DNA from 2 places in the Aquitalea sp. S1-19 genome. Region 2 is predicted to be linked to the other one. Evidence: predicted binding sites of a transcription regulator. Region 2 holds the regulator's gene; the other holds the start of a gene.
The links. Region 2 encodes NrdR, which represses ribonucleotide reductase genes. Its sites were predicted from a motif close to AAANACNATATATNGTNTTT; they were not measured.
Positions count from the first base shown of each region.

Region 1: the regulator NrdR is predicted to act here: its motif matches at 1,494-1,513, upstream of EGI20_RS01060 (ribonucleoside-diphosphate reductase subunit alpha).

Region 1 covers NZ_RJTZ01000003.1:59,229-62,640, forward strand. Annotated here, with positions in the region: gene EGI20_RS01055 (mechanosensitive ion channel family protein) at 19-1,101, opposite strand; gene EGI20_RS01060 (ribonucleoside-diphosphate reductase subunit alpha) at 1,612-3,412, shown strand, end outside.
Region 2 covers NZ_RJTZ01000040.1:16,357-19,768, reverse strand. Annotated here, with positions in the region: gene EGI20_RS08020 (MFS transporter) at 1-145, shown strand, start outside; gene EGI20_RS08015 (hypothetical protein) at 164-811, opposite strand; gene ribD (bifunctional diaminohydroxyphosphoribosylaminopyrimidine deaminase/5-amino-6-(5-phosphoribosylamino)uracil reductase RibD) at 804-1,913, opposite strand; gene nrdR (transcriptional regulator NrdR) at 1,934-2,392, opposite strand; gene EGI20_RS08000 (tryptophanase) at 2,538-3,412, opposite strand, start outside.

The DNA.
Region 1 (3,412 bases), on a different contig from region 2:
GCCGGTCAAATATTACTTTCAGACCAGCGGCAAGCCCGCCCCCGTCCCTTCCACATACAGCGTACGGCTGGGGAAGGCAAAATCGGCGCCGCAGGCATGCACGATATCGACGATCTTCAGATACACATCCTGCTGCGCGGCCAGCCACGGCTCCCATGACGTGGTGCGGGTAAAGCAATACACCATAAAGCTGATCGACGACTCGCCGAACTGGTTGAAATACACCAGCAAGGTATCGTTCTGGTCGATGGCCGGATGGGCGCGCAGCATGGCGCGCACCTTGTCCACCACCTCGGCCATACGCCCGGCATCCTCGTAACGCAGGCCGATATTGACCAGAATGCGGCGGTTTTTCATCCGCTGCGGATTGACCACTCCGATGCTGGAAAAGATGGAATTGGGGATATACATCGGCCGGTTGTCGAAAGTCAGGATGCGCGTCAGGCGCCAGCCGATATGCTCGACCGTGCCGTCGATATTGCGGTCGGGCGAGCTGACCCAGTCGCCGACCTTGAACGGCTTGTCAATGAAGATCATCAGGCCGCCAAAGAAATTGGCCAGAATATCCTTGGCGGCAAAACCGACCACCAGACCGCCGGCGCCGCCAAAGGCCAGCAAGCCGGACAGGCTCATACCGAAAGACTGGCCAATCAGCAAGGACACCACCACCAGCGTGATCACCTTGAACAACATGGACAAGGCATTGGCCGTCGTCGTGTCGTAGCCGTTTTCCAGATGCAGGCGCTCGGACGCATCAATAAAACGGAACGCCCCCCATACCACGACCAGCGCCACGGCCACCATACGCAGCGGCCCGATCCATGGAGTCAGGGCCGGCCACAACTCGCGTCCCAATGTCTGCAGCAACAGAGAAAAACCGATGATGGCAATGATCGCCATGATGGCGGGCGAACTGGAACGGATAAACGCGTGCAAAAGCGAGCGGCGCAAGCCCATCTCGCGCTCGGATGAATGGCGGGCGAACAGCACCCACGCCAGTTGGGCCAACAGGGTAAACAACAGTACCAGAGAGACCTCGCCCAGCCAGGGGTGGGTCGCGCTGGTGTGCTCGAGTGTCTGGATAAATTCGGGTGTTTTCATGCATCAGCCAAAAGAATGAACCGCCAGTGGCGGCAGATTTCCCCACTATGCCGCATCGGCCGGCTTTTTGCCGCTCAGGACATGCTGCACCCCGCAGCAAAACACGCAATTTTTAAGTGGGCACTATAGCTTTATTGAAAAATTTCATGATTTTTAATGCAGCATCCAAACCACAACCACAAACTACTACATCTAGTGTGTGTATAGACATGAAACGCTGCATCCTTGTATTTAAAGGGATAGCACCGCACAAAATATCCACACCAGCAAAATGGCGTAAATTTTTTATTTTGCCGCAAGCCATATCTGGCGTGGATCACGCCATTCACGCACTTTGTCAAGACTTGCGAAGCCGCATCTTAGCCACTACCATTTGCGCCATAACAGATAAAAAACAGCATATATAGTATTAGTCCGTGCAACACACCCAAGCCGTGCGATGGACAGCCAACTACCGCACACGGCAAGAAAACATCACAAAATTCAAATAAAACAGGATAAAAATCAAAAATGAAGACTTTTGACGGACAAACCGCCGCCGAACTGGGGCGCGCCGCCGCACCGCAGGCTGACTTCAGCCAGTACAAGACCATCCGTCGCGGCGGTGCCGTAGTGGCGTTCGAACCGGTCAAGATCTCCATCGCCGTCACCAAGGCCTTTCTGGCGGTGCTCGGCCAGCAAGGCGCCGCCTCGGCCAGCATCCGCGACAAGGTCGCCGGCCTGACCGAAATGATCGTCGGCGCGCTGATGCGCAGAAAGCCCGAGGGCGGCGCGATCCATATCGAAGACATCCAGGACCAGGTCGAACTGGCGCTGATGCGCTTTGGCGAACACGACGTCGCCCGCGCCTATGTGCTGTACCGCGAAGAACGCGCCAAGGAGCGCGCCGCGCGTGGCGAGGCGCTGCACCAGATCACCATCAATGTGCAAAAGAAAGACGGCCGCAAGCTGCCGCTGAATATCCCGGCACTGCGCGACACCATCCAGGCTGCCGCCACCGGCCTTGCCGGCATCGACGTCGACGCACTCCTGGCCGAGACGCTGAAAAACATCTACGACGGCGTGTCGGAAGAAGAAGTCGGCAAGTCGGCCATTCTGGCCTCGCGCGCCATGATCGAACTGGACCCGGCCTACGACTACGTCACTGCCCGCCTGCTGCTGGACCAGCTGCGCGGCGAAGTGCTGGGCGAAGCGGTGAGTCAGGACGCGATGGCCGACGCCTACCCGCATGCTTTTGCCAGCGCCATCGCCCAGAATATCCGCGCCGAACTGCTGGACGAGCGTCTGGCCGAATTCGACCTGGCGCGCCTGGGCGCTGCGCTCAAGCCCGAGCGCGATCTGAAATTCGGCTATCTGGGCCTGCAGACGCTGGCCGACCGCTACTTCCTGCATATCGACGGCGTGCGCAGCGAACTGCCGCAGGTCTTTTTCATGCGCGTGGCGATGGGGCTGGCGCTGAACGAAGTCGAGCGCGAAGCGCGCGCCATCGAGTTCTACCAGGTGCTGTCCAGCTTCGACTTCATGAGCTCGACGCCAACGCTGTTCAACGCCGGCAGCCGCCGCAGCCAGCTCTCCAGCTGCTACCTGACCACCATCGCCGACGACCTGGACGGCATCTACGAAGGCATCAAGGAAAACGCCCTGCTGTCCAAGTTTGCCGGCGGTCTGGGCAACGACTGGACGCCGGTGCGCGCGCTGGGTAGCCATATCAAGGGCACCAACGGCAAGAGCCAGGGCGTGGTGCCGTTCCTGAAGGTAGTCAACGACACCGCCGTGGCCGTCAACCAGGGCGGCAAGCGCAAGGGCGCGGTGTGCGCCTATCTGGAAACCTGGCACGCCGACATCGAGGAATTCCTCGAGCTGCGCAAGAACACCGGCGACGACCGCCGCCGCACCCACGACATGAACAGCGCCAACTGGATTCCCGACCTGTTCATGAAGCGGGTAATGGAAGGCGGCGAGTGGTGCCTGTTCAGCCCGTCCGAAGTGCCCGACCTGCACGAGTTGACCGGCGCCGCCTTCGAGGCACGCTACACCGCGTACGAAGCACTGGGGCGCGCCGGCAAGCTGCGCGTATTCAAGAGCCTGCCGGCGCTGGTGCTGTGGCGCAAGATGCTGACCATGCTGTTCGAGACCGGCCACCCGTGGATCACTTTCAAGGACCCGTGCAACCTGCGCAGCCCGCAGCAGCATATGGGCGTGGTGCATAGCTCCAACCTGTGCACCGAGATCACGCTCAACACCAACGATGACGAGATCGCGGTGTGCAATCTGGGCTCGGTCAACCTGGCCGCGCACATGAAGGACGGCG
Region 2 (3,412 bases):
ACGCAACCCTGCCAATGGGGTGCTGGTCACGCCCGCCGACTACAGCGAGCTGACCGCACTACTGCTCGCCGCCATGCTGATCGGCGTACTGCTGCCGCTCTTGGCTGTTGCCGCCACACGCTGGCTGCGCCTGAAAACCGAATAAACCCCGGCGCAAGGTGCGCTATGCCTGCAGACGGCGTGCGCGCGCATGCGGAAAGGTCAGCCAGTAGTAATAGAATTCCCGCGAAATATGCAGAAAATCATCGCGCCACACCTGTGCTCCCGGCTGCAGCAGCATGCCGTCCACCGCCATGCGGTAGCTGTCCGCATGATGCAACTGGTCCCGCAGCAGAAATAGCAAAGGCTTGATCAGCGCCTCATACTGCTCCAGCAGCCGGGCATCGACACCATTTTCATACAGCTCACCCAGATAGATTTCCAGCGCTGGCGGAAAGTCATCAAAGCCGCTTTGCACCATCTGAGCCTGCAATTCGGATAGCGAGCCGGCCAGGGGAACGCTCGGATGAAGCGTGGTAAAAAAGCCGCCGCACGCATTTTTGCGCGCCAGCCGTGCTACATCACCCAGCCAGAAATAGTAATACTCGCGTGCTGTTGCCAGTACGGCCGGATGCTCCGCCGCCTCGCAATGCTCAAGCAATGCATCCACCGCCTGGCGATAATGATCCGGCTGCAAAGGCAGGCCTTGCAAACGGGCATTCAATGCCGTCAGCAGTACACGTCGGCGCGAGCACACGGCAGGCTCCGCCCCCTTGCCGGCCAAAAGCTGTAAATAAGCCTGCAGCGCGACCGCCAGATATGTTTTATCCACCGCTTGCCCTCACACTGATGCCCAGCGTCAGACGCATGTCCACCCCCACCTGGCGCGCATCGCGCCACGTCAGTTGTTGTTTATCCGCCAGGCTTTGCAACTCAGGCCAGGCAAACAGGCCGCGCGCCGTATCGCCGATCAGGCAAGGTGCCAGATACAAGACCAGCTCATCGACCAGAGCCGCCGCAACCAGGGCACCGCCCAAACCGGCCCCGGCTTCGACCATCAACTCCCCCACGCCACGCGCCGCGAGCGCCGTCATCAAGGCGGCAAGATCAACCCGCCCCCCCACACCCGGCAAGGCCAGGACTTCAACCCCATGCACCAGCCATGGCTGATGACGTGCCGTGTCGCTGACCGCCGTCACCAGCAGGGTCGGCGCCTCCGGCCCGTAAATGCGCGCGTCAGGCGATGTCTGCAGCGCGCCGTCGACCACCACCCGCAAGGGCTGGCGTGCCGTGGCGATCTCGCGGACCGTCAATTGCGGATTATCGGCCAGCACCGTGCCACTACCGGTGAGAATGGCACAGGAGCGCGCACGCAGCGCCTGCACATCATGGCGTGCCTGAGGGCCGGTAATCCACTGGCTTTGCCCGTTCAACAGCGCCGTCTTACCATCCAGACTGGCTGCGGCCTTGAGCGTGACCCATGGCCGCTCGCGGCTCACGCGCGACACAAAGCCCTTGTTAAGCTCAGCAGCTTCGCTGGCCAGCAAACCGGCGGCGGTATCGATGCCGGCCGCAGCCAGCATGGCCAAGCCCCGTCCGGCCACCTCGTGATAAGGATCGACCATAGCCGCCACCACACGCGTGACACCGGCGTCGATCAAGGCCTGTGCGCAAGGCGGCGTGCGACCGTGATGGCTGCAAGGCTCCAGCGTGACATAGGCGGTCGCGCCGCGTGCACGCGCCCCCGCCTCGCGCAAGGCAAATACCTCGGCATGCGGCTCGCCGGCACGCACATGCCAGCCCTCGCCCACCACAATTCCATCGCGCACCAGCACGCAGCCCACGCGCGGATTGGGCGTGGTGGTATTCAGCCCCAGCGCAGCCAGACGCAGGGCCTGTTGCATATACAGATGATCGGCAGCACTAAACGACATGACAGCTCCTGCGACCGGACTTACTCGGCCGACTTCTCGATTTCCTTGATGGCATCGGTAAACTCGGAGATATCCTGAAAGCTCTTGTAGACCGAGGCGAAACGCACATAAGCCACCTTGTCCAGCTTGGACAGCTCGTTCATCACCATCTCGCCTATCGCGCGCGAGTCGATCTCGCGCTCACCCAGTTGCAACAGACGCTGACAGATGCGGTCGATGGCGGCATCCACCAGCGTGGTCGGCACCGGGCGCTTGTGCAGCGCGCGCAAAAAACTGGTCCTCACCTTGGCCACATCGAATTCGGCACGATGGCCACCGCTTTTCACCACCTGCGGCATACGCACATCGGCATTTTCAAAAGTGGTGAAGCGTTTTTCGCACAATAGGCAACGGCGACGGCGGCGGATGCTGGTGCCATCCTCGTTCACGCGCGAATCAATGACCTGGGTGTCGGCATGGCCGCAAAATGGACATTTCATGGTTCAACAACCCGCTTAATTGCAATAAGCGAATCTTATCAGTTATATCGGTATGCCCCAATGCGGATCAGCCCGCATTGCACACCGCATGCAAAATGCCGCCCATGAAGGGCGGCAGCAGGGCAGGCAAAAGCACACTCGCCAGTTAGTTCGGCTTCAGGCGCGCGGTAAAGTGACGCAAAATGGGCGGCTCGTACTCGAAATCCAGCCCGCGCACCGAGGACGCACGCGCCAGCACATCAATCAGGCAGTCGGCGATGTAATCCATATGGTCGTTGGTGTAGACGCGGCGCGGGATGGTCAGGCGCATCAATTCGAACGGCGACGCTTCCTGTTCGCTGCTTGCCGGATTGCGTCCCAACAGCAGCGAGCCGATCTCGACGGCACGGATACCGCCCTCCAGATACAGCTCGCACGCCAGCGCATGCGCCGGAAACTGGCCGGCCGGGATATGCGGCAGCATCTTCTTCGCGTCGACAAACACCGCATGCCCGCCGGTCGGCGTCTGGATCGGCACCCCGCCGGCTGCCAGGCGCTCGCCCAGATACGCGACCTGAGCGATACGGTAATCGAGATACGCCTGCTCCATGCCCTCTTTCAGACCGATGGCCATCGCCTCCATATCGCGCCCGGCCAGTCCGCCATAGGTGACAAAGCCCTCCATCGGCACGCAGCGCACCTGCACCGCACGGACCAGGTCGACATCATTTTTAAAGCAACACAGTCCGCCGATATTCACCAGCGCGTCCTTCTTGGCCGACATGGTGAACATATCGCCGTAACCGAACATCTCGCGCACGATGTCGGTAATCGCCACCGCGCGGTAGGCAGAGTCGCGCTCGCGAATAAACCAGGCGTTCTCGGCAAAACGCGCCGCATCGATTACCACCGGCACCCCGCGCGAGCGCGCAAGCACACTGGCGTCACGGATATTGTCCATGGACATCGGCTGACCGCCGGCGCTATTGCAGGTAATGGTGATGATCAGGCCGGCGGCGTTGTCGCCCGCCTCGTCCAGCA